DNA from 2 places in the Planctobacterium sp. R6 genome. Region 2 is predicted to be linked to the other one. Evidence: predicted binding sites of a transcription regulator. Region 2 holds the regulator's gene; the other holds the start of a gene.
The links. Region 2 encodes LexA, which represses DNA repair genes until DNA is damaged. Its sites were predicted from a motif close to TACTGTATNNNNATACAGTA; they were not measured.
Positions count from the first base shown of each region.

Region 1 (15,839 bases), on a different contig from region 2:
CTGTATTCCTTTATGGAGAACCGTTAGATGAAAACCGTTTAATCACCTTTGGTTTTGTCTGGTCTGCCCTGATCCTGTTTAGCTTTGATTCCTGGCGCGCTTACCAGATAAAAAACCGGCCTGTTCATCGGGAACTAGTCAAAGACTAACTGATTGCGCCCGTTTTGTTTGGCCTGATACAAGTTTTCGTCCGCCAGTTTGAGTGTCTCATCGGTGTTGCCGTTAAATCTGGCGGAAGCGCCGATGCTCACGGATACATTAATCTTATGAGTTTTATAACGGATTGCGGTAGAAGCAATTTCCTCACGCACGGCATCGAGCAATTGGCTGGCAGACGCCATATCCAGGTTTGACAAGTAGGCACAAAATTCCTCGCCACCAAAGCGCGCTACATAATGATACTCACAGTGTTTATTGAGTATTTGCGCCACCACCTTGAGTACGTGATCTCCGGCATCGTGACCATAATTGTCGTTTATCGCCTTAAAGTTATCCATATCAAAAATGGCAAAACACACAAAACCCGGCGCCATTCTCAGATTGGCCTTAATGCGGGCAAAAAAGTGACGACGATTCGGTAAGTCGGTCAGGTAATCCGTATTGGCGGCATGTTTAATCGCCGCAACGTTTTCAATGTGTTCAATATTCTGAATTACCCGGCAAAAGAACTCTTCGTGACAGTAGGGCTTGCTGATGTAGTCGTTTGCACCACTTTTGATAAACCGCGCAGACAATGCAGAACTGCCTTTACCCGAAACACCAATTACCGCCACTTCATCTTTGCTGAAGGTGTTGCGCAACTCGGCCACCATTTCCACACCGGTTTTATTTGGCATGTTTTCATCGGTGATCACCAGCCTGATATTATTGTGTTGCCGCAACACAGTGAGCCCTTCCTGGCCATCTTCCGCTTCATAGGTCACGAAATTGTGGCGGCGCAACAAAGAAGTCACCATCGAACGGCTAAGGCGAGAATCATCTACCACCAGCACACCGATTTTTTTATTTTTTTCCAGTCGCAATAACAACCGGCTGAGGTAATCGTAAACCTGGGCATTTTCTTTGGGTATGTAATCCACCACATCTTTGGACAACACCCTATCACGGGTGCGCTCATCCAGCCGGCCGGTAATGACAACGGTGGGAATAAAGGCCTGAATGGCATAATCGATGGCTTCGCCGTCTTCGGCATCGGGTAAGTTGTAATCCACCAGCGCACAGAGGTACTCCTCGGGATAGCTGGAGGCAAAGATCTGTTTCGCCTGCGCCAGATTCGCAGCTGTCACGGGTTCCAGTCCGGCTTTAGACACCAGATGGCTCAGTACTCGCATACTGGTGGGGCTGTCTTCGATAACGAGTACTTTGTGCTGCATCAGGGTCATTTTCTGCTCGGCGGTTTAGCGTCTAAGTATGCAATTAAATACCTGTTAAATGTTATTATACTTTAGTCAAACGTGCATAGCTCATGACCAGCCATTTGCTGCCAAATTCATCAAAATTGACCTGAATTCGTGCATGTTCGCCCTGACCTTCCATATTGATGACCGTGCCTTCCTGAAATTTGGGATGCTGCACCCGTTGCCCCAACTGCATACCGGAATCTTCAAACGCCTGGTGGGAAGCAGCGTGCTCATAGCGGTTGTAGACTGGCCGGGATATTGTTGTGCGCAGACGCACCTCTTCCAGACACTCCGATGGCATCTCTTTGATAAAGCGTGACATAGTGTGAAATTTATCCTGCCCGTATAAACGCCGACTTTCCGCCCAGGTCAGATAAAGTTGCTCCATTGCACGGGTCATACCCACATAACAAAGCCTTCGCTCTTCTTCCAGCCGCCCCGGCTCTTCCTGGCTCATTTGGCTGGGAAACATGCCTTCTTCAACACCGGCCAAAAACACCAGAGGAAACTCCAGTCCTTTGGCGCTGTGAATGGTCATCATTTGTACCGCATCCTGGTGCTTATCCGCCTGAGTCTCACCGGCCTCCAGCGAGGCATGCGCCAAAAATGCAGCCACAGGCGTCATTTCATCCGCTTCCTCGGGTACCACAAATTGTTTGCAGGCGGTTACCAGCTCTTCCAGGTTTTCAATTCTGGCCCGGGCTTTCTCTCCCTTTTCCGCCTGATACATGGCATACAATCCGGAATGGCGAATAACGGCATCACATTGCTGTTCCAGCCCCATGTCAGCAAAATCTTCCTGCATGGTGAGCACCATATCAATAAAGCTCTTGATGGCGTTGCTGGCCCGCGAAGCGAGGCGCTTTTCGGCGATCATCAACATCGCGGTTTGCCACAATGACTGCTGATTTTCACGTGCCAGCTCCCGGATCTGACCCAGAGTTTTTTCACCCACGCCACGTGCGGGTACATTCACCACCCGTTCAAATGCGGCATCGTCCAGGGGATGATTCATCATACGCATATAAGCCAGTGCGTCTTTGATTTCCTGCCGCTCGAAAAAGCGCATTCCACCATAAATGCGATAGGCGATAGATTCGTGCAGGAGGGCTTCTTCCAGAATACGGGACTGGGCATTGTTGCGGTATAAAATGGCACAATCCTGCAGGGCGTTGCCCTGTTCAAACCAGGATTTGATTTTAGAAATGATAAATCGCGCTTCGTCCATTTCGTTGAAACCGGCATAGACTTTTATCAGCTCGCCTTCGCCTTGTTCGGTCCAGAGCTCTTTGCCCAGGCGCCCCTGGTTATTGTCTATTACCGCATTGGCTGCTTTCAGAATCACACCGGTGGAGCGGTAATTTTGTTCCAGCCGTATGGTTTCTGCACCGGGATAATCCCGCAGAAAATGATGGATATTTTCGATGTTGGCACCACGCCAACCGTAAATTGACTGATCGTCATCGCCGACAATCATGGTGTTGTTGCCTTCGCCACTGAGCAAACGCAGCCAGGCGTACTGAATATTGTTAGTATCCTGGAACTCGTCCACCAAAATGGCGCGAAAACGACGTTGATAATGGGCCAGAATCTCGGGGTTGTTCACCCACAACTCATGAGCCCGCAACAGAAGCTCGGCAAAATCCACCAGCCCGGAGCGATCACAGGTTTCCTGATACACTTTGTAAATCTCAGCCATTTTTTGCTGCGTGTAGTCATCCCGGGTATCAATCTGATGTGGCCTTAAGCCCTCGTCTTTGTTGCCATTGATATACCATTGCACCTGTTTCGGGGCCCAGTGTTTTTCATCCAGATTCATGGATTTCAAAATCCGACGGATCAACCGATACTGATCATCCGAGTCCAGGATCTGAAAGCTGTCAGGCAGATTTACATCTGCATAGTGAGCACGCAGCAGGCGATGGGCCAGACCGTGAAAGGTGCCCATCCACATGGTATGCAAAGAGCGCCCCATTAACTCTTCCACCCGACCACGCATCTCGCGGGCAGCTTTGTTGGTAAAGGTCACGGCCAGAATGTTGTGCGGAGCCAGCCCCTCAACATCCATCAGCCAGGCAATTCGGTGCACCAAAACCCGCGTTTTACCACTACCGGCACCCGCCAGCACCAACATGTCCCGGGCTTGTGCAGCAACGGCACTGCGCTGTTTGTCGTTTAAGTTATCCAGTAGTCGCGAGACGTCCATGGCACCCCTGTTTTTATTGCCTGAGGAAAAGAAGTTGGGGCATTATAATCAAAAGCACTGGATATTTGTACAATTGTATTCCCGTCCGGGCAATACAGCACATGACACCAGGCGCTGCCCGGTTCAACAACCGGGCAGCACAGTTGCGGTATCAGCGTTTGTACAGGGCCTGCATCGTCACTGAATCCAGAGCGTTAGCCTGCACCATATAACCGGTTAAGGCCGCAGAGGCATCCGGCGATAAATCCAGCTTGCCAGGCAAGGCATAAACGGTAAACAGGTAGCGATGTGCACCGTCGTTCACCGGCGGACAGGCGCCACCAAAGCCAGCGCTGCCGTAATCATTGCGCAGTTGCATTGCCCCCTTGGGAAGATGTTCATCACCCACGGCACCGGCTCCGCTTGCCAAGGAAGTAACCTCAGCCGGAATATTGACCAGCTGCCAGTGCCACCAACCGCTGCCGGTGGGCGCATCCGGGTCATAGGCGAAAACAGCGAAAAACTTAGTCCCTTCCGGTGCACCTGACCAGGTCAGTTGTGGCGACTTATCTTCGCCGGAACATCCAAAGCCATTAAATACCTGAGCGTTTTTAAGAAAAGCGCCATGAGACATGTCTTCACTAAACAGTGTCATTTTTGCCAATGCGGGTAAAGACAAAGCGGCCATAGCGGACAACACAAGCGTTTTTTTAACTAACGATTTCAAAACAGACTCCTATTGAAAAATACGTTAATGAAAGATTCCGTTTGCCAGTTTGTCAGGAAATAATCTTCACCGAAAGTGTTTTAAGGTTTTTCAGAGGAAATGCACTCTTCATTAACCAGCGCTTTCGCCTTTTTCTGCTCGTGTATTGTTTGCCACAGAATCGGCGCAATGATCATCAGCATACCAACAGAAATCCAGATATCGATCGCTTCTTTAAAGATCCACCAGCCCACCAGTGCGGCAAAGATCAATCCGGAGTATTCCGCCAGAGCAATCGCGCCTGCTTCCGCCCTTCGATAGGCCACAATGCAGCACAACTGGTAACCACAAACACAAATGGCAGACCCCACCACCAGCACCAGCATTGAAAGGTTCAGAGGTCGCCAGTCCAGCAGGGCGAGCGCCCCCATCAGTGGTATCGATAACGTGGTTCCCCAAAACATAATTGCCAGTGTCGGTGTGCTGGCCGGGATAAAACGCACCAATAAATTGTGACAGGCAATGCAAAGGGCCGCTGCGAGTCCGGCAAAAATCCCGATACCGCCACTGTCGGGTTGCAAAGCAATGATCACCCCGGAAAAACAAAACACAATATTGAAGATTCGGTATTTGTGCAGCGGCTCCTTAAACCACCAGGCTGCCAGCAATAAAGTGAGCACCGGGCTGGCGTAAAACAACACATTCGCGGTCGCCAGCGACAATTCCGTCAATGCCAGAAAGACACAGGCACCACCTATCGCCGTCAGATTTGCCCTGAAGGTTTGCACTCTGGCACGCCGCAATATTCTGGCATCTTTGGGTAATTGCAGGAAAAACGGCAACAGACAAAGTGCCAGCAAGCATTGACGTAAAAACAGGTACTGGTATATGCCACTGGAACTGGCAAAGGCCTTTACAAATACGTCGGCCCCGGTGGCAAACAGGTTTCCGATCAACAAAAAACCAATGGCCAGCAACAGCGCAGAGACCACCGGTCGCCGCCAGATATAAAAAAGACGCTTATCCACGACTATCAGCTACTCGTTATGATCAGGTTTTCTTAGCATGGCAATGTGGGGAATATCGTCTTCAAGATAGACATCAGATACCGCTGCAAACTGGTGCTTGCCATAAAACCCCTGTAGATGTGCCTGGGCACTGATTTTAATGCCATGTTCCGGCCAGTGCTGATGGCAAACCTCCAGCGATTTTGCCACCAGAGTATGACCTAGTCCCATGCCGCGATGACTCTTCGCATTAGCGATACGACCCAGACTGGCGTATTCAGGATAAGCGGTGTCTGGTGCCAGCACTCTGGCGTAGGCCGCCAGTACATTACCGTCCCGGATCATCAGATGTTGGGTAAGTGGGTGTTTATCCAGATCATCGACGTCCTGGTAATAACAGGTTTGCTCCACCACAAACACCGCGATGCGCAGTTGGTAAATGTCGTGTAATTCATGGACTGACAGGTTTTCAAAGGTTTTAACAGTAATTTGCATGACTCATAGCATTGCTGGGAATAGATGGCGGCAAGCTTAGAGTGTCGTTGCCCTGCGCGCATTAACAATTGTTAACTGACCCAATCTTTTTTTAATGCGGCTAAAGCTTATCGGGGTTATCCCAAGGTAAGACGCAATGATATGTTGCGGCAAACGGGCCACTAAATCCGGATAGGTGTCGTAAAATAAAGCCACTCGCTGCTGCGGAGAGTTCAGCAATAAAAACTCTTCTTTACCTTCTTTGTGCATGTAATATTCGCTGACCACACTTAAATGAAACGCCTGCCATTTTGGGCATCGCTCTGTCAGTTGCAGATACTGCTGACGCGGAATTTGATACAGCACCGAAGGTTCAAGCGTTCTGACACTATAGGGATAGGGCACATTCGACAGTAAACTGCGAAAACCAAATATCAGGTCCTGTTCCCAATACACTTCCTTACAAAACGTTTTGCCCTGGGTCGTTTCAAAAAAAGCATAGAGCAAACCTGACTCAAGCACATACAGATATTGCTGTTGCTCATGAGCCAGCCATAAGGTGTGATTTGCCGGCAGGCTTATTTTGCGTACCTGCTGTTCCAGCGCGTCAGCGTTTAACGGGCCATCATAGTGAGTGCGCAGGCAGGCACTAAAGCCACTAATCTTGGTATTTACCGATGATTTAGTCATGTAACTCAGGTAGACGGGATTGCTTTGATCTGTTTTACCACGCCTGCCTTTTTAATACCAACGCCGCTGTTCTGCGGCTTAGGATTTCACCATACTATCCAGTTTGCGCTGCACGTTGTCAGGAAATTTCACCTGTTGCCACAATGCTTTGACTACTGACGCGGTATCCTGCCACTCACCTTTCACCAACCAGTCAATTAATGCACACGGATCACTGGGAAATTCGATGGCCTCGCCGGGAGGCAGATCCAACCATTGCTCCAGCTTTTCCTGATCCAAACTCATCATGATCTGACACAGTCCCAACGCATCCAGCGTTTTGGCATTAGACAGTTGCTCAAATTGCCCGTGCAGCGGCTTGATTAACAATTTTTTACCCAATTGCAGACACTCACTGGACAGCTCAAATCCACCGTTGGCAATAACCCCGGCGCAGCTATGTAACGCCTTGTGAAAGCCCGCTTTGCTGGTTTTACGCCAGGAGATGTGGCCCTCATCCCGCTCCTGTTCAACGTCGGGATGAAAACACATAAAGTTGTATTCACTGAGGCTTTCCAGCAAGGTAGAAATCTCTTCCAGACTTTCAAAGGGCAGATAAACCAGATAATGACTGCCTATGGTGACATCAGAAATCTGGTCTTCGATAAACGGCGGCATGATAGCGTGACCAAAGTGGTACCAGTGCACCCCTAAACTCATTTGCGTTGGCGCAAAATTGTTCATAATCAACCGGTCAATCACACTTTGCCCGGCTTTCGGTACATCATGTGCAAAAGCCGCCTGATGACTGATAGAAATAGAAGGGACTTTTTGTTGTTTAGCAGCCCAGGCACTGACCGGCTCAAAATCGTTCAGCACCAGATCATATCGGGACAAGTCTAACGCTTTAACATCCTTCCACAATTGTATCGGCCTTGCCTGAGTAACGGTTTTGAAGGGGTTTACCGAACCTTCTGAGTGAATAAAGGTCAACCCCTTGCGGGTTTGAAAGTCCCCAAAAACCTCCATATCAAAGTACTTTTCTTTGGCGCGCCCGCTAAACAGAAAATCCACCTCGACATCCCGTCGCTCTTCAAAGGCTTTGGCCATCACTCTGGCACGCGTAGTATGGCCGTTTCCGGTGCCCTGGACACCGTACAATATTTTTAATGTCATGTTGTTATGCTTGTCTGTAGAACCCGGTTAAATTAGGCAAGAAGATTGATACTGATAGTAGAGATGGCGACGCCAAGTGTTGCACCCGCCAGAATGTCACCGGGATAATGAACCCCTAACATAATGCGAGACAACGCAATCAGACTGGCCCAACTATAGGCCAGTACAGCGAAAGACGGATAGAAGTTGGCCAGTAATGTCGCCATTAAAAAACCCGCCGCCGTGTGACCGGACGGAAGACTGAATTTATCGGAAGGTTGTACATGAGCCATAATGTCACAGCGGAAATCACATGGACGCGCCCGTTTGAACATTTTCTTCAACATAACGTACAGGGGCAATTCCATCGCGTAGGCTAACAATCCGGTGTATAAAAACAGCGCTCCATGGCGAGGTTCAAACAGCCATAACACCAATGCCAGAATCAGATAAACATGACCATCGCCGCTTTTCGAGATGTAGCGAAACACAGTACAATCCCGTCCAGTACTCTTACTAAACAACCATTGGAACAACTGTAAATCGACGCGTGTAATCAGGTTCATCGTTTTGTTTTACCAGTCAGTTTCTGTCAATCATGCAATCGCGGTAATCTCATTACAGGCAGTCTAGCGACGATTTATTAACCTGTGGTTACACTAAAAAGACACTAATATGACAATCTTTTCGCCAACCGGAAAGAAAGCCAAAAACTCTGATTTAATAGGCCTGACAAAGCGCTTAACTTGGCGTAGACTAAGAAAAAATTGCCCTTTTGAGGTCTGACATGGAATACAACACATCTGAACTTTGTGACTTATTTGCTGACAGCATTGATGTACTGGATCCGATCTTCATCAGCTTTGGAGGCCGGAACTCCTTTGGTGGTGAAGTAACCACAGTTAAGTGTTTCGAAGACAAAGGTCTGATCGATAAAGTGGTCAATGAAAACGGGGCCGGTAAAGTGTTGTTAATTGACGGCGGCGGCTCCACCCGCAGAGCACTGCTGGATGCCATGAATGTTCAGACCGCAGTGGAAAACCAATGGGAAGGCATCATCTGCTACGGCAGTGTCCGGGACGTTGATGTGTTGGAAGATTCAGACATCGGTATTCACGCCGTGGCTTCCATACCGGTAGGCGCCGACTCCGATGATATTGGCGAAATCAACATTGCCGTGAATTTCGCGGGAGTGACCTTCTTACCGGAAGACCACATCTATGCTGACAGCACGGGCATTGTGCTGTCGCCGGAACCACTGGACATAGATTAACAGGCCGCGTTGTCAGATGAGTACCGAACTCAACTTCTATTGTCTGGATGACATCGCCTCGTTGTTAAATCAACGCGCCGGTGAAACCAAAATCGGCGAGGTGTTGTGTTTCGCACAACACACTGATTTCCACGCCTTAAAACGCGCCGGTATCGAATACGTATTGGTGGGCCTTGTGGAAGATATCGGCCCCCGCGCTAATCTGGGTAAAGGCGGTGCCCGCTATGGTTGGCAGGCGTTTTTAAATAGCTTTATTAACCTGCAACACAACGATTTTATTCCCACTGAAAAAATCGCCTTGTTAGGGGAGCTGGACTTTTCCGACTTACTGAAACGGGCGGATCAGTCAGATACTGATCTGGAAACACTGCGTAATTTATGTTGTGAAATAGACGAGCGAGTAAGCGCATTATTGCAGTCCATCTTTGATGCGCAGTTGATCCCCATCATCATTGGCGGTGGGCACAACAATGCTTATCCGATAATCAAAGCCTGCAGCACCTCAGAAGAACTACCGCTGGCAGTGGCTAATCTGGACCCCCACAGTGATTTTCGGGCTCAGGAAGGACGTCATAGTGGTAACCCATTCCGTTACGCCGCAACAGAGCAACTGCTGTCGCGTTACATGGTGCTGGGTCTGCACGAACAAAAAAACAATGAAGATGCGTTAGCGGCAATGCGCCAGCACGACTTTCGCTGGATAAGCATTCAGGATAGTCACTGGAGCAGGAAACTCAACTTTGATCAATGCCTGGAAGATTGCGCCCGCTATCTGATGCACTCCGGATTACCCATTGGGGTGGAGCTGGATGTGGATTGTCTTTCCAATATGCCAGCCAGTGCCATCACAGCAACCGGGATGCCCTATGAGGATGCGCTGTACTACGTGACGGAGATGGCCATGCTGCCCAGAGTCAAATACCTGCATCTGGCTGAAGCCGCGCCAGATATCAACTCGCCGCAAGAAATGCGCGCCGCTGGTCAAATCCTGTCAGAATTGGTGTGTGCTTTTATAAAAACCGATAATCAGAAGAAAATCAGCGAATAGGCAGGCGTTAATAGCTGTCAGTAAGTGTTGCAACAACACTTACTGACCAGCCCGAATTTATGCAACTGACTCGCTGATAAATTGCTCCAGCTGAGCACGAGACAATGCACCGACTTTAGTGCCGATGACTTCGCCATTTTTGAAAATCAACAAGGTCGGAATGCCACGAACACCGTATTTACCGGCAGTTTCAACATTATCATCGACATTCAGCTTGCCAACTGTTATCTTGCTGGCGAAATTGTCGTCTTCCGCGATAGCATTTAAGATTGGCGCGATCATTTTACATGGGCCACACCATGGAGCCCAGAAGTCTACCAAAACAGGTTTTTCTGATTTGATGACATCGCTTTCAAAACTACTATCAGACAAGGTGACTATTTTATCACTCATTAAACTCTCCACGTTAGGCTTGGGTTTCATCAAGTGAGACGAAACCAATGTTGCGCTATTCTTATAGCAACTGGATTAATATGCAAGGGTTGATAAGCAATAAGCTATGCAAACAACACATTTAACAGAGACCCACTTTTCGGATCTAAACATTCATCCGAAAATTTTAAAGGCACTTCAGGCGGCCAGTTTTGAACATTGCACGCCGATTCAGGCTCTGGCCTTACCGCAATCCCTGAATGGTCAGGATGTCGCCGGACAAGCACAAACAGGTACAGGCAAAACCATTGCGTTTCTGGTTGCAACCTTTAATCACCTGCTCACTCATGAGCAAGACAATACCGGTCAGCCCCGTGCTATCATTATGGCACCCACCCGCGAACTGGCCGTGCAGATCCACAAAGATGCAGAAATTCTGGCCAAACACACGGATTTATCGCTTGGTTTGATATATGGTGGTGAAGGCTATCAAAGTCAACTGGAAACCCTGCAAAAAGGCGTAGACATAGTCATTGGTACGACTGGCCGCATCATCGATTATTACAAACAACAGGTCTTCAGCCTGCAACACATTCAGGTCGCCGTACTGGACGAAGCTGATCGCATGTTTGATTTGGGCTTTATCAAAGACATCCGCTTTTTGTTCCGCCGCATGCCACCGGCCGTTAACCGTCTGAGTATGTTGTTTTCAGCAACGCTGTCTTTCCGCGTTCAGGAACTGGCCTATGAGCACATGGATAACCCGGTGCATGTACAGGTTGAACCTGAGCAAAAGACCGCCAGTCGCATTGTAGAAGAGCTGTTTTATCCCTCAGACAACGACAAAATGTTGTTGCTGTTAACACTGTTGGAAGAAGACTGGCCAGAAAAAGCCATCGTGTTTGCCAACACCAAACACACCTGTGAACTGGTTACAGACTGGCTAAATGCCGATAAGCATCGGGTGGGTTTGTTAAGCGGTGATGTTCCACAAAAGAAACGCCTGAATATACTGCAGGACTTCGACAAAGGTCAGCTGGATATTCTGGTGGCCACCGATGTCGCAGCCCGTGGTTTACACATCGATAAGGTTTCCCACGTTTACAACTACGACTTGCCGGATGATGCAGAAGATTACGTACACCGTATTGGCCGTACTGGCCGGGCGGGGAAAAGTGGTCACGCTATCAGTTTCGCCTGTGAAAAGTACGCCTTGAACTTGCCGGCGATTGAGACTTATATCGGCCATACAATACCGGTAACAGACTACTTCCACGATGCGTTGCTGGAAGACGTCAATGCTCCGAAAAGGCATCACCGCAAGCGCGCCCATCGTGATAAACGTCACAACCAAAAGCGCCATAACAACAGGTAAATTGCCTTAGCCCGATGCCAAACGACATGCTCGAAAACACCTATGCCGCCGTCGACCTTGGTTCCAACAGTTTTCACCTGTTGGTCGTAGAAAACACCAAAAACGGGATTCGCATCAGGAACCGGGTAAAACAAAAAGTCCGTTTGGCCTCAGGGCTTAATGAGCAACAAGAATTAGATCAGATCAGTATGCAACGGGGCTGGGATTGCCTCGCGATCTTTGCCCAGCAACTACAGCACATTCCCGCCGCCAACATTGTGGTTGTTGCCACAGCCACATTGCGTCTGGCGCAAAATCGCCAGGACTTTCTGCACCAGGGTGAAAAAATCCTTGGCCACAAAATACAGGTGATCAGCGGCGAAGAAGAAGCCAGACTGATATTCAACGGTGTTACCAGTGATCAAAAGCCCAATCAGACTTCGCTGGTAATCGATATTGGCGGCGCCAGTACTGAGCTGGGCTGGGGCAAAGGCAATCAGGCCAAAGCATTGCAAAGCCTGAACATGGGCTGCGTCACCTGGACCAACAAATGGTTTGCTAACAATCAACTCAACGCCGAAGGCTTTAAGCAGGCAGTTGCCGCGGCCAAACAGGTGATAGCGCCGGTGCTGGATGAGTTTCGCGATCTCAAGGTGGATGATTGTCTCGGTGCTTCAGGTACACCTCAGGCTATCGTAGAAATTCTCAGTGCCCAAAACCTGCCCGCCATCATCACATTGCCCTTTTTACACCAATTAGCACAAGCCTGTTGTTCCGCCTGGCATCTGGACAACCTGAAAATTAACGGGTTGCAGGAAAGTCGCAGAGCGATCTTTCCGGCCGGACTGGCAATTTTAATCGCCTTATTTGAATCCCTGAATATCAAAGAAATGCACCTGGCACAGGGAGCACTGCGGGAAGGAGTACTGGCCACTATCCTGCCCACGCCCTTTAACCGCACTCAGGAAAAAGTGCTGGCCCTGTTTCGCATTGATGAAAGTCAGGCGCACCGGGTCTACCGCTGTTGCCAGCAAATCCTGGCCAACTGTCAGCCTGAGCCAGGCCTGAGCAAGATGAAGCAAAAAGTATTGCAAAATGCTTGTTTACTGCATGAAGCCGGGCAAATGGTGAGTTTTAAAAATCACCAGCAACACAGTCGCTACCTTATCCAGCATACCAACATGGCCTGGCTAAACTTTGAAGAAAAACAATTGATTGCCAGGGTGGTCAGCTCTAATCCCAATACAACCCACAGCGACGGGGTAAGTATTAAAAGCAACGAGCACCAGATAAACCTGCTGATCCGCACCTTGAGACTGGCCATCATTCTGTGCAGTCAACGCCTCGACAATCGCTTTATGGTGCCGGATATCAAGATAAACGACAGTCACTGGCAACTGCAGTTTAACCGTGGCTATCTGGCCAGCAATCCGTTGCTGGAACATTTACTGAAAGAAGAGCAAAGCAGCATAAAGGCCGTTAACTGGCAGTTAGGCTTTGAGTAAGCTGGCCGCCTCTTTGGCAAAATAGGTTAAAATACCATCGGCACCGGCCCGCTTAAACGCCAGCAAGGATTCCAGTATCGTGGCATCCCTGGCTAACCAACCGTTGGCAAATGCCGCCTGGTGCATAGCGTATTCACCACTGACCTGATAGGCAAAAGTTGGCACTGCCAGCTCTGACTTGCAACGACGCACGATGTCCAGATAGGGCATACCGGGTTTAACCATCACCATGTCGGCCCCTTCCTGAATATCCAGCGCAATCTCCCGGATAGCTTCATCTGAATTGGCCGGGTCCATCTGATAACTCTTTTTGTCCGCCCCTTTTAGATTGGCCGCCGAACCCACCGCATCACGAAAGGGTCCATAATAATGTGAGGCATATTTCGCTGAATAAGCCATGATGCAGGTATTAATGTGGCCCGCCGATTCCAGTGCCTGCCTGATGGCACCAATTCGCCCATCCATCATGTCAGAAGGCGCAACAATGTCTGCGCCCGCCTCTGCATGCGACAAAGCCTGGCGCACCAGTGCCTCAACGGTTTCATCGTTTAACACGTAACCGGAGGCATCGATTAAGCCGTCCTGCCCGTGGCTGGTGAAAGGGTCCAGGGCAACATCAGTAATTACCCCAAGCTCGGGAAAGGCAGTTTTTACCGCCCGCACTGTGCGTTGCGCTAAACCTTGCGGGTCCCAGGCGGCTTCAGCGCCGTCGCTTTTGGCCGATTGTGGCGTCACCGGAAAAAGCGCAATCGCCGGGATACCCAATTCCACCAATGTGGCACACTCTTCCAGCAACAAATCAATGGATAATCGTTCAATACCCGGCATAGAAGGTACAGCTTCTTTTTGCTGCTCGCCTTCCAGTACAAACACCGGGTAAATCAAATCCTTAACACTGAGTTGGTGTTCACGTACCAAATCTCGGCTAAATGCCTGGCGGCGTACTCTGCGCAATCGCGTCGCAGGAAATTCAGAATGGGAAAATGGCATAAGCTCTCCTGGTTAATGACAGGTACTAATTTAAGGCGAAACCCAAAAGTGTTTGTGCATTGTGCGTGGCAGCACGGGCAACTTCTTCTACAGAAATTTGTTTTAGATCAGCGACAGTTTCTGCGATATGGGGCAGATAACAGGGTTCATTGCGTCTGATTTTACCTGGCAAGGTTTTCGGGGTAAGAAAGGGCGCATCGGTTTCCAGCAGCAGTCGTTCTAATGGCAGGTGTTTTACCGCTTCCTGCAAGTCTTGTCCGCGCCGGGGGTCACACACCCAACCGGTGATCCCGATATACAGACCCAGTGCCAGATATGCTTGCATCTGGGCAGGGGTACCGGTGAAACAATGGGCCACACCGCGCAAACGGTTCACCGCAGACAGCATCTTAATCTGTTCATCGAATGCGTCGCGCTCATGCAAAAACAGGGGCAGGTTTAACTCGGTCGCTAATTCTATCTGTTGCTGAAACACGCTTAGCTGTGCTTCCCTGGGCGAAAAATTACGGTTGAAGTCCAGGCCGCATTCTCCGATGGCAAGCACTTTGTCGTCACGGGCTAAGTGGCGCAGTTGCGCAATAAAAGTTTCGGAGACATTGGCGGCATCGTGGGGATGCACTCCGGCTGTCGACCAACAATCGGGATAGTTGTTGCAGATGTTCAGCGCTGCGGCGCTTTCGGCCTCCGAGGTGCCGGTAAGCAGAAGGCCCTGCACTCCCGCCTCTTTTGAACGCGCAAGGACCTGCTGCAAATCATCGTTAAAGCGGTTGTTAGTAAGATTAACGCCAATATCAAACAAAGGGGACACAGGTTCCCCTCGTTAACTTAGACGCTTGACTAACAAGGTCTTGTTCTGACCGTTTTTCTTCAGATAAAACGAGCCCATAAAGCCACGGCTGATCACCACAGTATCACCCGCCGACAGTCGGAACTGTTCCGAATCCATTTGCTTCCAGACCTGTCCGTCAGACAGGGTGATTATCAGCTTGCCATAAGGATCTTCATCTACCTTGCCGACGATAGATGTTTGTTCTGATGCCTCGGCTTTTTTCTCCTTCAATACTTCCAGTTCCAGACCAAAGGTATTTTCTGGCATGGCAGAATTATCACTGGCTACCGGGGCGTATGTTTGGCCCTGTACCGGCGCTGCAACCGGGCGTTTGGCATAAAACTCCGCCAGTTCTGAATCTTCCAGATTGTTGGCCCGTTGTGCCAGCTGGTCGTAACACACCAGTCTTTTCAGGGAATTACTGATAACCCGGCATTTGTCCACGGCCTCGGCTAATGTTTCTGCTTGTAAATTAAAACTCATCAGTTGCAGTGCGATGGCAACCAGCGCGAATCGAGTTAATTTCATATTATTTCGCTATCCTTTTTTCTTCTTCGTCAAGTTCAGAGCTTTCTCTGGCGTTTGCGTATAGACCACCGATCATGACACCAAGTTCAAATAAAAGCCACATAGGTAATGCTAACAGGGTTTGCGAGATGGGATCGGGAGGTGTCATTAACATGCCCACGACAAAGACCCCGACAATCACATAAGGCCGCTTTTCTCTGAGACTTTCTGCGGTAGTAAACCCGGTCCAACAGAGTAATATAATGGCGATTGGGATCTGAAACGAGACGCCAAAGGCGAAAAACAGTTTCAGAATAAAATTTAAGTAGCTGTTGATATCGGTGCTGATCACCACCCCTTCAGGC
Region 1 is NZ_JBVTQY010000003.1:49,135-64,973, forward strand. Features, by position in the region: gene rarD (EamA family transporter RarD) at 1-149, shown strand, start outside; gene AC0J20_RS03115 (diguanylate cyclase) at 135-1,382, opposite strand; gene uvrD (DNA helicase II) at 1,438-3,606, opposite strand; gene AC0J20_RS03125 (YbhB/YbcL family Raf kinase inhibitor-like protein) at 3,758-4,273, opposite strand; gene AC0J20_RS03130 (DMT family transporter) at 4,393-5,319, opposite strand; gene AC0J20_RS03135 (GNAT family N-acetyltransferase) at 5,329-5,793, opposite strand; gene AC0J20_RS03140 (Crp/Fnr family transcriptional regulator) at 5,830-6,462, opposite strand; gene AC0J20_RS03145 (MJ1255/VC2487 family glycosyltransferase) at 6,541-7,617, opposite strand; gene AC0J20_RS03150 (phosphatase PAP2 family protein) at 7,650-8,162, opposite strand; gene rraA (ribonuclease E activity regulator RraA) at 8,384-8,869, shown strand; gene AC0J20_RS03160 (formimidoylglutamase) at 8,886-9,917, shown strand; gene trxA (thioredoxin TrxA) at 9,975-10,310, opposite strand; gene rhlB (ATP-dependent RNA helicase RhlB) at 10,417-11,664, shown strand; gene AC0J20_RS03175 (Ppx/GppA phosphatase family protein) at 11,679-13,148, shown strand; gene hemB (porphobilinogen synthase) at 13,134-14,138, opposite strand; gene AC0J20_RS03185 (TatD family hydrolase) at 14,164-14,946, opposite strand; gene AC0J20_RS03190 (hypothetical protein) at 14,959-15,495, opposite strand; gene tatC (twin-arginine translocase subunit TatC) at 15,497-15,839, opposite strand, start outside.
Region 1: the regulator LexA is predicted to act here: its motif matches at 3,662-3,681, upstream of uvrD (DNA helicase II).

Region 2 (15,839 bases):
CTTAGCTTGTCTTCAGTATTCCAGGTGTGTTGCTCCAGAAGCTGAGCAAAGGTCACACTACCTGACACTGCGGGGTAAAGCGCGAAAACATCCTCTCCCTCAGTAAATCGTCTGGCCGGTGCGATGGCCTCATCAGGTAAAGCGTGTGACTGGGTGGTTTCGATTTCTATAGGATGATGGGTAACAGACACTGCTCCTTTGGCCTGTTTTAGCCAAAACAGATTTTGTTGCGCATCCCTGACCTGGGTGAGAAACAGATCACCACTTAGCTTTGTAAATTCTTCCAGTTGTTCAAGCTCTGATAGCACAGTGATATCCTCTGGTCCTTGCTGTCCTGTTATGAAGTAAAGAACAGTACTCACATTCTTGCAACGTCGCCGACACCTGTGTGTCTGGCAAAGGCTTAGTTCAGCTCAACACAGGCACCTGACTGTTACGATGGGCGATAAATCCGGTAGTAAAAATGCGTCCCTAACAACAGTCCCCGTGCCAGTAAAAAAATCATGAAACTTTGCCATAGCACGGTGGCGCTCATCGTGTCCAGGTGCAGTAGCTGCCAACAGATGGCCAACACTACGCTGATCACCATAGTAACAAACATTGGCTTTGCCCTGGTCATACCCACGTATAAGCCATCCAACAAAAAACTCCAGTGCGCGATAAGAGGCAACAATACAATATAGACTTTAAATGCCTGAAGGTTCTGAATTACTGTTGTTATATTGGTGAGTAATTGGCTGATTTCATAAAAAAATCCCCAAAAAATGCCGGTGTAAAGCACCGCAAACGCGGTAGAAACCAACAAGCTGATATGCGTCCATTGCCTTGCCTTGTAGCGTTGCTGTTTTCCGATCGCTTCGCCAAACAGTGCTTCGGCAGCATAAGCTACACCATCCAGACCCAGCGCAATCAAAACAAAAAACTGCATGAGCAAAGCATTGGTAGCCGCGGTTAACTCGCCCAACTGCAACCCCATAAAGGTAAATATCGCCAGGAAGAGTTGCAGAAACACATTTCTGAGAAACACATCGCGATTTAACGACAAAAACGCCTTAACTTTATTCTGACAAAGACGGATATGGTGACGCCACTGTGGAAATATTTTCGCTATCCACTTCAGTGACAACACCAGTATCACGCATTCACTGATCACAGTGGCCAGAGCCACACCAGTGACATGCATAGACAAACCGATAGCCAACAGCAAACTCAAAACAATATTCAGCAGATTGGCGATCAACTGAATCCACATCACTTTACTATGCTGTTTACGCCCCAACAGCCATCCCATCAGTACCAGATTTGTCAATGACACGGGAGCGGCAAAAACCCGTATGTAAAAATACGCTTGCGCCACCGACACCACCTGAGGGTTGCTGCCGGAAAAATACTTGCCCAGTTGAAACAGTACCGGGCTTAACAACCAGATTAAAACCCCCAGCAGCAACGCCAGCAAAATGCCGTTATTCAGTATCGAAGCGGCTTCTTCGCTGTTATCACGGCCTGATGCCTGAGCGCTTAATCCGGTAGAGGACATTCTCAAAAAGCCGCATACCCAAATGAGTTGGGTTATGATGATGCCGCCCAGCGCAACGCCTGCCAGAAAGTGAGTACCCGGTAAATGGCCCACTATCGCGGTATCCACCAATCCCACTAACGGCGTGAAAATGTTGCTGATAATCATCGGCACCGCTAATGCGGTGAAATAACGTATTGCGTAATAAAAAGTCAAACTGTTACTCTTATTTTTCTGAGCAGGAATATTAAGGGGCGAAACAACAAATGACCATGAAACATAAAATAGCAATGCTTTTACTCTGTGTATTTCAATGGACCGGCCTGTCCGCCAATGAGAACGCCAGTATATTGCTTTATCATCACGTCAGCCATGATACCCCACCTTCCACTACGATTACCCCGGAAAAGTTCTCACAGCACATGGCCTATCTGCACGAAAACCACAAGGTGATCAGCTTAGACGAGCTGGTGAACAACCTGATAAAACGCCAGCCATTTCCGGACAATGCCGTTGCAATTACCTTTGATGATGGCTTTCGCAATATCAAAGAAAACGCCCACCCGATACTGAAAAAGTACGGCTTCCCCTACACGATTTTTATTAACCCTTCGGAAGTGGGTGTCGGCCCCAGTCATCTGGATTGGGAGGAGCTCAAACAGTTATCCGCAGACGGAGTACTCATAGCCAACCATTACTGGGATCACCGCCACCTGCTGCAAAATGCCAGGCAACCCGGTTGGCTGGCCGAAACCAGGCAACATATTCTGGATACCGAAGCGGCAATAAAACAGCACATAGGCCATAGCCCGGGGTTTCTGGCCTACCCTTTTGGCGAATTTAACGCCGACGTGAAAGGTCTTCTGAAAGAATTAGATATCATTGGCTTTGCACAACACTCCGGTGCAGCAGGATTTGTTTCGGATCTGCAGGAGATCCCGCGCTATCCGGCGGCTGGTATTTACAGTAATCTGGCAACGCTGAAAACCAAACTGAAGTCACTTGCCATGCCGGTAACCTCAATATCCATCAACGACCCGGTATTTTATCAGCCACCTGGCTTAACATATCAGATGCAAATCGATACCTCTGACTTCAATCCCGCGCTGTTTAGTTGTTATTTCAATGGCGATAAAATCGCCACTGAGTGGCAGGGTAATCAGGTCAGCATTTCAGCCGACAAGATACTTAAGCCAGGCCGTTCCAGAGTCAATTGCACTGCGCCCAGTAAAACGCATTCAGGAAGATACTACTGGCATTCGCAGCCCTGGTTTGTGGCCACAGCAGAAGGTAATTGGCTGGATTAATCCCTGGCCTGGTAACGGGCCATAATCAGCGGCATATCTGCCAGAATTTGCTGAGCATCACTGATGGCCAACTGGCCGGGCTTATGGTCCGGCTTGAATCGCCCAATTACGTGTCCATCCGGATTGACAATCACCATAGAGGCACTGTGATCCACCAGGTAATCGGGTTTATCCGTGCTTTCTGCAATAGCGTAAGCCATGCCCATGCTGCGAATAAATGGGAATAGTTGCTTGTGCTCCGCCGTGGCGGCATAAAAATCAGGATTAAAAAATTCAATGTACTGCTTCAACCTGGCCGTATCATCCCTGCCCGGGTCGACAGAGATAAACAAGACCTTGACCGGAGGGTGTTCGCTTAACTTAGTCAGCTGAGGGTAAATGCGCTTGAGTTCAGCCAGGGTGGTGGGACAAATATCGGGACACCAGGTATAGCCCACAAACACCAGAGTCCACTGGTCTTTAAACCAATCCGGCGTAATTGTGGAACCGTCGTGACCGTTCAGTTCGCCGTCATTCAGCATTCTGGGTGCCGGATACATCTGAGCATAGGCAGGTTCAGATACTGAAGGCGGCGCGATGTTCAGCGCTAACCAGACACCAGCGACTAACGCGATTACCGCGATGCTTCCCAAAAAGACAGGTTGTTTCATAATACTAACTTGAAGTAGTGATCCACCAGTAAAACAATGAACAACAGCATCAGATGCAGAATAGAAAACTTGAAGGTGTTCATGGCGGTTTCGTCTTTGGCGGCGTATTTCAGTTTCCAGGCATAAACCAAAAATGCAACGTTGAGCAATGTCGCCCCTACCAGATAGATCAATCCGGTCATGCCCACCAGGTACGGCATCAGACATATCAGTCCCAGCAGCACCGTGTAACCCAACACTGATGTTTTGGTAAACTCAATACCGTGAGTTACCGGTAACATGGGAATTTCGGCTTTGGCATAGTCTTTTTCGCGATGAATGGCCAATGCCCAGAAGTGCGGCGGTGTCCAGGTAAAGACGATCAGCACCAACAACAGCGCGTTACCGTGAATTTCGCCTGTCATGGCGGTCCAACCCAACAGGGGTGGTGCCGCTCCGGCAAGTCCACCAATCACGATGTTTTGTGGGGTAGCACGCTTGAGGTACATGGTATAAATACAGGCATATCCCACCAGACTGGCAAACGTCAGCACCGCTGTCAGCCGATTAACAAACACTTCCAGTATGCCGTACCCGACAAGGCACAGTAACAGGGCAAAGAGCAATGCTCTTTGCGGGGTTACTTTGCCTTTCGGTACAGGGCGATTGTAGGTACGGGCCATCTTGGCATCGATTTTCCGGTCCACAACGTGGTTTATTACCGCTGCGGACGAGGACAACATCCCAATTCCCAACAGACCCGCCACTAACGGCACGATAGGCAACGCCCCCTCTACGGCCAGGCACATCCCAACCAATGCAGTCAGTAATAACAACAAAACCACTTTGGGTTTTGTCATTTCATAATAATCTCGCCAACCTGCGCCCTGCCAGGCATTTGCAGGAGACCCATTTTTCGCAACTTTTTCCATAAACTCAGGTCTTTCTGTAGAGTGTGTAATTCAATAAAATCAGTGTCAGTAGTAATAACGCCGCAACGGCATTGTGGGCCACGGCCACCACTATGGGCAGACTAAACACCACATTAGAGACACCCAGGCCAATCTGCAAGCCCAGTACTGAAATCATCAGCACTGATTGATTTTTAATACGGTCAGAAATAGCGGCAGTGTACAAGCGTACGCCCAGCCAACATAAATAAATGAAAGTCACCAGGGCACCAAAGCGATGTACGATATGCATAGTCATGCGTTCGTCATAAGGGTGCGCTCCAAATTCGTAATTGTCTGCTTCCGGCACACTAAACGCACCGGAAAAGTTCAGTTTTTCGTACCAGGCCCCTTCGCAGACGGGTAATTCAGTACAGGCTAACGCCGCATAGTTCGCCGAGGTCCAGCCCCCCAATGCAATCTGAATCACCAGAATAGCTAAACCCAGCAACGCATATTTACCAAAACGTCGTACCCTGGGATCTCCCCCCGGGATGCGGTAGGGTTTCAGCCTGAGATGCAAAAGAAAGAGTAAGGACAACAGGGTAAAACCGCCTAACAGATGCCCCATTACCACCACCGGCAATAAGTTCATGGTCACTGTCCACATCCCCAGGGCCGCCTGAAAAATTACCAGCAACAGGATTAAAAAAGGGAGTTTGACGGGGGTATGTTGGCGGCGATTTTTAATTGCCAGAATAGCAATCGCCAGAATCAATAAGCCCAGTGTACCGGCAAAATAGCGGTGTACCATCTCTATCCAGGCCTTGCGGGCTTCCAGAGGCCGGTCGGGAAAGGCAGATTCAGCCCTGGCAATCGCATCATCGGTCTTGGGCACAACCATGTGACCGTAACAGCCTGGCCAGTCTGGACAGCCCAGTCCGGAATCTGACAACCGGGTATAAGCCCCAAGCACGATGACCACCAGGGCGAGAAAAATACTAACTTTGACGAGATTTCTCATAAAATTGGCTCTACCCGATTCGGGAAAGTTTCAGTAACTTCCTCAAGTCGGCAAGTATATCGCGGCTATTTAATACCGCTTGTTGTTGTTCGGAGCTAAGAGGGTAACGAAGAATTACGTTTCCTAGCGTATCAGCAATAAAAATACCACTAACGGTTTGCTTTTTAAACACCTTATCCAAATAGTCAGATTGCGTGTTCAGCAGCACAAAGTGTGACTCAGCGGAAAGCGACGCCACCGCGTTTGTATCACTGTCTGGCATAATCAGGACAGTAGGAACAATGCGGTCCTGCTCTTTTCCTGCGGCTATCCACACCTGATTAAGACTGTAAATCGCATTTTTACAGCGGGCATCACAATTGGCGGGTAAGACGTACACTAAGCGCCAGAATGGCTTTTCTCCGCGCAATAACTCCGGCATTTCGATAGCGGGATTGAGCAATTCACCTTTGTTGGTCGCCCCCTTGTTAAACCAGTCGCCTTGCAATGCAAACCAGGCCAGTACAACCGGTACTAAAAAAACTAAAACAAAGATAATTAATGTTTTGCGATTATTCGATTTGTTGTTGTCGCTCATCTTTCCACTTTTTCCTCAATGCCAGGATGAATACCAGAATGCAGGCAATCGCCAGCAATAACCATTGTATAGCGTATGCAATATGTTTTTCCGGAGACAAAGTTACAGGCCGGTAATTGTTCTCCAGAGCAAACTGTTCTGTCGGTTCAACATACCCCATTGCGGGAATGAAATCACGACTGAGCCACTGCCCCATTAACCGAATATCCGGTTGTTGAATCAAAGCGGGCCAGTTGCCCTGAGATTCGCTTTGCTGAATCAGATTGTTCAGGCCAGGCAAATACAGAACAACCCGCAATTGCTGCACCCTTTCAGGCAGATTAATTTGCGGCAATGTCCGGCGAAAATCGGTATCGGCATGCCATCCAAAGTTAACCAATATATCACCTGCTGCGGTTTTCACAGGAGCGATGATTTCATATCCCACTCGGCCTTGCAGTACCCGGTTGTCCCAATAGAACAGGTGCTCACTATCAACAACTCCGGAAAGCATAAGCCGCTTAAAGTTGTTGTTACCAGGTGCTGCCAGCGCGGTCAGCAGGTCGCCATAAACCTGTTGATTTGAAGCGAGATCCTGCTCCATCAACGTTTGTTTTTCCTGTGCCCGTGCAAACTGCCAGGCGCTAAGTTTCAATAAGATGACAAGCGCTATAAAAGTGATTAAGGTAGGGATAAGGGGTAACTTTCTCATTAAATATTTACAGTAAAAGAGGCACTGAATGACCGTTAAAATTATTGTAGCACTGCTCTTACTTTTTATGATTTACAATCTGTTCAGAGCCATGATGATAATGTTAAAAAATGAGCCCGGACAAGGCTCTATGACGAAATTTATCGGTAGAAGAGTGATGACCTCTGCAATTATCATCATCTTGCTGATTATCGCAGTGGCGACGGGGATCATTACGCCTAATCCCCGCCCTTATTAAACAGAGCCTGTTAACCGGTGTTGTGTATACCTGTAACCAGGAGCAGCAAGCCTTATTTAAAGAATATAAACAAACACAAACAGACACACCCAGACCACATCAACAAAGTGCCAATACCAACTTGTGGCCTGGAAAGCGAATTGATTATCGGGTGAGAAATGCCCCTTCAATACCCGACCAAACATGATGATCAGCATCAGGGTTCCCAGAGTTACGTGCAATCCATGGAATCCGGTCAACATAAAAAAGGTGTTGCCGTAAATGCCTGAATCCAGTTTTAACCCCATATCCTGGTAAGCGTGAATATATTCCACTACCTGAAGATACAGAAACGTACAACCCAGTAAGATGGTGATTCCGAGGAACAACTTAAGCTTACCTCTTTCGCCTTTTTCAAGGGCAACATGTGCGATGTGAGCTGTAACTGATGAAACCAACAAGATAATAGTGTTGTAAAGGGGTAATCCGGTCCAGGGCATGGCTTCCGTGGTTGTGCCACCCGGGGTTTCCACCAGCGGCCAAATTGCTTCAAAAGTGGGCCACAAGACTTCGTTGGTCATGGCGTTGTTTGAAGCACCTCCTAACCAGGGAACAGCAATGACTCTGGCGTAAAAGAGCGCGCCAAAAAATGCAAAGAAAAACATCACTTCGGAAAAAATAAACCAGGACATCCCCTGTCGGTATGAACGTCCCAACTGGGCACTGTGCATACCTGACATGGATTCATCGATCTGATTCTTAAACCAGCCGACCAGCATAACCAGCAAAACTACAAATCCCGCCAGCAACATCAAAGCGCCGTTGCCGTCAGTGCCTTTTTTCATTTCAATGACGAAGTTACCCGCGCCAAGCGCCATTAAAAATAGGGCAACAGCGCCCACAAATGGCCAGGGGCTTTGATCAGGAACATAGTATTTTTCGTATTGTTGTTCACTCATTTTAATCTCCTTTAACCACGGTTCATGGCAATTTCTTGCGCATCCGAAGTTACGTCATACAAAGTATATTGCACTGTAAAAAAGTTAATGTTTTTTGGAAGCTCCGGGTCCACATAAAACCGCATTGGCATCACTGTTTCGGCCCCCGATTTAAGGGGCTGTTGCTCGAAACAAAAACACTCTGTTTTGTTCAGGTATATTGCTGCGGTTCCGGGGGAAACAGAGGGGACAGCCTGCCCCACAATATCCCGTTGCGTCGGATTCTTTGCATAGAAGTCTACCTGGTACATTTCACCGGGATGAACCTCAACGCGGCGCGTCTGTGTCTCAAATTGCCAGGGCATACCGGTATTGGTTCGGGTGATAAACTCCACTGTCACCAGGCGGCTTTTATCCACCTCTATATTGGTGTATACCGCCGCCTCATTAGACGTTTTTCCATTGATGCCGGTAACTGCACAAAACACGTCATACAGGGGGACCAATGCGAACCCAAAACCAAACATGCCAAAAACCACAGCCACCAGTTTGATGACAACTTTCTTGTTTTCGGCCTGCCGTGAATGACTCATATATGTAAACTACTTAACCACTGGCGGTGTTTCAAAGGTGTGGTAAGGTGCCGGGCTGGGCACTTCCCATTCTAACCCTTCAGCGCCGTCCCAAACCTGCGCAGATACAGGTTCGCCTTTCTTGCGACACGCCTTAATCAACAAGGCGAGGAAGATCAATTGCGACAGGCCAAACGCAAATCCACCCAGGCTTATCCACTTATTGAAGTCCGCAAACTGCAGTGCATAATCCGGGATCCGTCTTGGCATACCCGCCAGGCCAACAAAGTGCATGGGGAAAAACAACAGATTTACCGAAATCAGTGAACACCAGAAGTGCCACTTGGCCAGGGTAATATCAAACATCTTTCCGGTCCATTTCGGTAGCCAATAGTAGGTTGCCGCCATAATTGAGAATACCGCACCGGTAACCAGAACATAATGGAAGTGAGCTACCACAAAGTAGGTATCGTGATACTGGAAATCCACCGGTGTAATCGCCAACATCAGACCCGACAATCCACCAATGGTGAACAGGACAATAAAGGCCAGTGAAAACATCATGGGTATTTCAAAACTAATGGCTCCCCGCCACATCGTCGCCACCCAGTTAAAGACTTTCACCCCTGTTGGTACCGATATCAGCATGGTGGCAAACATAAAAAACAACTCAGCCCCTACCGGCATCCCGGTGGTAAACATGTGGTGCGCCCAAACGATAAATGACAACAACGCAATGGACGCTGTGGCATACACCATTGATGAGTACCCAAACAGTTTTTTACGGGAGAAGGTAGGAACAATCTGAGAAACAATGCCAAACGCAGGCAATATCATGATGTATACTTCCGGATGCCCGAAGAACCAGAAAATATGCTGGAACATCACTGGATCACCACCACCGGCGGCATCAAAAAAGCTGGTTCCAAAAAACTTGTCGGTCAGTACCATAGTCACCGCACCGGCTAAAACCGGCATTACGGCAATTAGCAAAAAGGCGGTGATCAGCCAGGTCCAGACAAACAAGGGCATTTTCATAAACGTCATGCCCGGCGCGCGCATGTTTAATATGGTTACGATAACGTTAATCGCCCCCATAATTGAGCTGGCCCCCATGATGTGCACTGAAAACACAAATAATGCAGTGGTATCATTACTGTATGTGGTGGACAGCGGAGCGTAGAACGTCCAGCCAAAAGCCGGGCCGCCGCCCTCCATAAATAGCGACATTAATAAGATCAAGAATGCAAAAGGCAGGATCCAGAAACTCCAGTTATTCATCCTGGGTAATGCCATATCAGGTGCGCCTATCATCAGCGGCACCATCCAGTTTGCCAGGCCGGTAAATGCAGGCATTACCGCACCAAACACCATGATTAAACCGTGCACTGTGGTCATCTGGTTGAAAAAGTTGGGATCAACTATCTGCAACCCGGGTTGAAACAATTCTGCCCGAATCACCATCGCCATGGCACCGCCAATCAAAAACATGATAAAGGCGAACCAAAGGTATAATGTTCCGATATCTTTGTGGTTAGTTGTGTACAACCAGCGCTTTATACCGCTGGGTTTATGATCGTGATGATCATGGTGTTCGTCGTGATGGATATCATTAGTCACTGTACTCATCTCAACTCCCCCTTATTGTCCATTTAATACAGCGTTAACATCTTTGGCTTGCACCAATTCACCGGTATCATTCCCCCAGGCATTACGCTCGTAGGTTATTACTGCGGCAAGTTCTTTCATGGAAAGCTGTTTTGCATAAGCCTGCATCGCTGTACCCGATACCCCGTTAACCACGACATCAATATGTTTTTGCATGTCATTTAGCGCAATGTCACTGCCTTTCAGTGCCGGGAATACGCCCGGCAACCCTTCCCCGTTCGGCATATGGCAAGCCGCACAGGTAGTATTGTAGACGTGCTCACCAACAGTCATCAGCTCGTCCATGTCCATGTTCATGGCCAGTAACTTTTGCTCTTCTTCTTTTGCTTTGCGCTGCAACTCTTCCTGCTCTTCTATCCAGGCTGCATACTCAGCCGGTTCTTTCGCAATCACCACCACGGGCATAAAGCCGTGATCTTTCCCGCACAACTCGGCGCACTGTCCGCGATAAATACCCGGCTTTTCTACCCGGGCCCAGGCTTCATTAATAAAACCGGGGTTCGCGTCTTTTTTCACCGCAAAATCCGGAACCCACCAGGAGTGGATCACGTCATCAGAAGTAATGAGGAAACGGACCTTTTGGTTGGTGGGAATCACCAGTGGCCGGTCCACTTCCAGCAAATAATTGATATTTTTTTCCAGCTTATTGGCAATCTGTTCAGGTTGAGTCGCCATCACAGAATAATATTCCACCTCATTGTCCATGTATTTGTAATGCCACTTCCATTGTGATCCGGTCACGATCACAGACACATCTGGTGCAGAGACATCTTCCATAGCAATCAGGGTTTTAGTGGCGGGAATGGCCATACCGATAAGGATGATAAAAGGAACCACCGTCCAGGCGATTTCCACCTTTACACTTTCATGGAAGGTAGCCGGTTTTACGCCCCGGGACTTTCTGTGGAAAATGGTAGCCCACAACATCGCACCAAACACTATGATGGCAATCACCACACAAATCCAAAAAATGGTCATGTGCAGGTCATAAACCTGTTGGCTAATGTCAGTAACGCCACTACGCAGATTTAACTGATATTGTTCAGGCTTAGGATCTGATGCAGCGAAAGAAGCGAAACTCACTAAAAACGCCATTACGCCCCAAAACCCAGTAAATATTTTACCCACCTGTGTGTTCCTCCTTCTTAACCCGTTGTTTTCTTATTGGTCATTTTTACAACAACGGTGCCGCACAAAAGTTACGGCATTGAAACAGATATGTTATTACTATGTTAAAAACTGAATGATATGTAAACAAATTTCGAAGATCAAAAACAATTGAGAGACACTAAATGATGATTTTTTCATCACCTATAGGGTCAAAAATAGACCTAAATTTGGAAAAAGGAAATAAAAAAGCCATTTTCAGGCAAAACTTTTAGGCCGGGGAAACTATACTGAAGCGGTATTACAAACAAAAAAGCCCATTTATCAATGGGCTAGGTCATCACAGAAAGATATTTAAAAACTAATGCCAGATAAAAAGATTATTACATCCAGGCGTTATTTCGGATAATTCCCACCGCAATACCTTCAATATTTAGCGGCTGGGAGTTTAAATCCACTTTAATCGGGGCAAAGTCGGCGTTCTCAGCATGCAGTAAAACCTGGGAACCGGTTTTTTCAAAACGTTTAACCGTGACATCATCTTCCACTCTTGCCACCACCACCTGACCATTACGCGCCTGATTAGTGCGATGCACGGCCAGCAAATCACCGTCCATTATGCCGATGTCTTTCATACTCTCACCATCCACACGCAGCAGATAATGTGCCTCTGGCTGAAACATACCGGCAGCGACCTGATAATGACTTTCGATATGCTCCTGCGCCAGTATGGGTTCACCGGCAGCCACTTTACCAATCAGGGGTAAACCCAACTCAGGTTCAGGCTCGTCAACAGGTCCGGTTAAACGAATGCCACGGGAGGTCCCTGCCAGAATTTCAATGACCCCCTTTCTTTGCAAGGCTTTCAAATGCTCTTCGGCGGCATTGGCTGACTTAAACCCCAGTTCACGTGCAATTTCAGCACGTGTGGGTGGCATACCCGTATCGGCAATGGTCTCTTTGATCAGGTTGAGTACCTGCTCTTGTCGTAATGTAAGTGGACGCATATCGAACCTGTTTTTACGTACAGTTTAACTGGGAGTATATACAGTTGCCGAATAATCTCAACAGAAAATCTGCTATTTCGCTTTTGACCGCGATATTCGCTTACATAGATCACTAAGCCAAACAGAAAAGGTCATGCTATGATCCCCGATAATGTGAATCTAATTTAAATAACCATGGCTTGGTATCAGAATCTGTTTTTTAATTTAGTGAAGTTTCCAACTCGTTGGTTGGTTAAAACCAGCAATATCCCGACAGATATTGAAGGCGAGTTAGGTATTGATAAAAGTCGTCCAATTATCTATCTGTTAAAAACCAACTCGGTAACAGACCGCGTAGCGCTGGAACTCTCCACAAAAATGCTGGGCCTGCCGGCGCCTGACAAACAACTGGAAATTGGCAACGACAAGATAACCAACTGTCTGTTTTTACAGGAGCCGGAAGCGCTGCTGTCAAAAAAGTCCAAACACACAGACATAAATAAAAGCTTTACCCGGTTGTTTGAGCTGCACCGTGATGACGAGTCACTGGATCTGCAAATCGTTCCCGTCTCTATTTTTTGGGGCCGGGCACCAGGCAAAGAAAGTCGTGGCTGGGCTGATCTGCTTACCGACAGAGCGTCGCCAAACTGGTTGAGAAAGTTTTTTATCGTATTGTTTTTAGGACGGGACAACTTCGTCTATTACAGCTCTGCGGTATCCAGCCAGCGTATGGCCACCACCCGAGGCACAGATTCTGAAATAGCACATAAACTCATCCGATTGGCGCGTACCCATTTTTATCGTCGCCAACAAAGCATGAATGGCCCGATGTTGATGGACAGACATCAGCTGTTTAACAGCATATTGGCGGCCCCCTCAGTGAAAAAAGCCATGGCGCAGGAAGCCAAAAACTCACCGGCACAATTACACAAGGCCCGGCAGAATGCCAAAAGTTATATTGAAGAAATCGCCGCCGACTATCGCGAAGGCGTTATCCGACTAGGAGACCGCTTGTTAGGGCGGGTCTGGAACAAAATATACAATGGCATTGAAGTTAAAAACGCCGACAAAGTACGGGAACTGGCGCAAAATGGTCACGAAATCATCTATGTCCCCTGCCATCGCAGCCACATGGATTATCTGCTTTTGACCTATGTAATCTATCACGAAGGACTGGTTACGCCCCATATCGCCGCAGGCATCAATCTCAACTTTTGGCCTGTTGGTGGCCTGTTCAGACGCGGTGGAGCCTTCTTTATCCGACGCTCTTTCGCCGGAAACAAACTCTACACCGCGGTATTTCGTGAATACCTGGAGCAGTTGTTCAACAAAGGCTATTCGGTAAAGTTCTACGCAGAAGGCGGTCGCAGCCGTACCGGGCGATTACTGCCGCCAAAAACCGGAATGCTGGCAATGACCATTCAGGCGATGGTAAAAGGCGTAAAACGGCCGGTCAGCATCGTGCCGGTCTACATCGGTTACGAACACGTCATGGAAGTTAAAAGTTATCTGAAAGAGCTGCGCGGTAAAAACAAGGAAAAAGAGTCCTTTCTCGGGGTGTTTTCCGCCATCAGAAAGCTGAAAAATTACGGGTATGGCTTTTTAAATTTTGGGGAGCCGATCCACCTGGGTCAGTACCTGGATAACAATGCACCGCAATGGCGTGAAGATCAGGGCAGTATTGAAGACAAAAAGCCCAGTTGGTTAAACCCGACTGTCAATGTACTGAGTCACAACATTCTGGAGAGAATTAACCAGGCATCGGCGGTAAGCGGTATGGGCCTGGCCTCTTTATGCTTGCTGGCTGCCGAAAAACGGGCCATGAGCAAAGAAGAGCTTTTGCAGGTTATGGAAAGTTATCTTGGACTGCTCAGACAATGCCCCTACAGCAGTCAGAGCAGCTTCCCGCAGGTGAGCGCCGAAAAGTTGTTAGAAAACACCCTCCGACTGGACAAATTTAATGTTACCGAAGATAGCTTTGGTGAGATTATTTCCATTGAGCGCGATAACGCGATATTGCTCACCTATTATCGCAACAACATTTTGCACATGTTCTGCGTACCCGGTTTAATCGCGGCCATCATTATCGCCCACAATGAATGCCATCGCGATGAAGTAAGCAATATTGTTTCCCGGATTTTCCCGCTGCTGAAAAAAGAACTCTTTATCTACATGAAAGAAGCAGAGGCTGAAGCTTACACCCAAAGTCTGATCGACGGCATGGTGCAACAGGGCATGCTGCAATCCAACGACGGCGTACTTACCCCCGCCGATACCAGCAGTGTGCAATTTTACAGCCTGTGGCTGCTCAAATCGGTGATCCAGGAAACATTGCAACGCTATGCCCTGGTGCTGAACCAATTAGAGCAATTGGGTACCACCGCGCGCGGCGCCCTGGAAAAACGCAGCAGACAGGTGGCGGAGCGTATGTCAACGCTGCATGGTATCAGCGCCCCGGAATTTTACGACAAAAATGTGCTGGCTACATTTATTGCTGCCGCACGCGAGTATGAAATCTGGGAATCCAATGATGAAGGCCTGTTATTGCACTCAGAAAAGAGTAAAGAATTACAGCAACTGCTGTTTACGTTGGTGTCACCGGAATTTGTCAAACGCCTGCAGCAAATCAAATAAGCTCAGATGAACGTCGGGAGAAGGAACTCCCCGACAAGTCCCAGGGTGATCACAAGCCCCACCTTGTTGTTGTGCAAAAACGCCTGAAAGCAGGCGTCACGCTGACGATGCGCAATCATTTTTTGTTGCTGTAAGAACAAAAGTGCAGCGATAAACAGCATACCATAGGCAAAATAGCCCAACTGCAACCATAAAAATACCAGCAACAGACTCACCAGGGTTAAGCCCTGCAACAGACCAATGATTAATTTATCGTACTGACCAAACAGAATGGCGGTGGACTTCACCCCTATTTTCAGGTCGTCTTCTCTGTCTACCATGGCATACATGGTATCGTAAGCCACGGTCCACAACAGATTAGCCAGATAAAGCAGCCAAACCCACCAGGGAACCTGTTGCTGAATCGCCATGAATGCCATCGGAATACCAAAACCAAATGCCGCCCCCAACACAAATTGCGGCAGGTAAGTAAACCGTTTCATGAAGGGATAGCAAAATGCCAGAGCCAGCGCCACGAAGGACAACATTACCGTTTGCCAGTTCAGTGTCAGAACCAACAGGAAAGCCAGCAAAGACAGACAGGCAAACAACAGCACGGCACCCCGGGACGAAATTTCGCCGCTGACGATCGGTCTTTGCTGTGTGCGCTGCACATGGCCATCAATTTTGCGATCAGCAAAATCATTGATCACACAGCCTGCCGACCGCATCAGAAAAGTCCCCAATACAAATACCAGACTGATATGCCAGCCAGGCCAACCCTGTGCCGCCAATAGCAAGCCCCAACAGGTAGGCCACATCAGCAACCAGGTACCGATGGGCTTGTCTGCCCGCATCAGCCGCCAACAGGCACTGGCTTTATTTGACAGGTTGAATGTGCTCAATGTGAACCACCTGACAACTTAGAGATTGGCATAGGCCGGACTCCCTGGCAGAAAAATCTCAGCCACCATAATGTGATAAGTTTTAAAACTAAACAGCGACCGGCGGCCCCACAAATCCAGTTGGTTATCGCGCAACCCCAGTTTCTCCTGAGTCAGGCCCGACACCGGACACTTAACCAGCTGAAAGCTCTGACGTTGA
Region 2 is NZ_JBVTQY010000005.1:143,807-159,645, forward strand. Features, by position in the region: gene AC0J20_RS05415 (response regulator) at 1-308, opposite strand, end outside; gene AC0J20_RS05420 (MATE family efflux transporter) at 434-1,732, opposite strand; gene AC0J20_RS05425 (polysaccharide deacetylase family protein) at 1,789-2,823, shown strand; gene AC0J20_RS05430 (SCO family protein) at 2,820-3,473, opposite strand; gene cyoE (heme o synthase) at 3,470-4,384, opposite strand; gene AC0J20_RS05440 (COX15/CtaA family protein) at 4,389-5,366, opposite strand; gene AC0J20_RS05445 (hypothetical protein) at 5,377-5,943, opposite strand; gene AC0J20_RS05450 (SURF1 family protein) at 5,918-6,634, opposite strand; gene AC0J20_RS05455 (DUF2909 domain-containing protein) at 6,663-6,872, shown strand; gene AC0J20_RS05460 (cytochrome c oxidase subunit 3) at 6,929-7,810, opposite strand; gene AC0J20_RS05465 (cytochrome c oxidase assembly protein) at 7,822-8,382, opposite strand; gene ctaD (cytochrome c oxidase subunit I) at 8,392-9,990, opposite strand; gene coxB (cytochrome c oxidase subunit II) at 10,003-11,124, opposite strand; gene lexA (transcriptional repressor LexA) at 11,520-12,143, opposite strand; gene plsB (glycerol-3-phosphate 1-O-acyltransferase PlsB) at 12,318-14,756, shown strand; gene ubiA (4-hydroxybenzoate octaprenyltransferase) at 14,759-15,592, opposite strand; gene AC0J20_RS05495 (chorismate--pyruvate lyase family protein) at 15,659-15,839, opposite strand, start outside.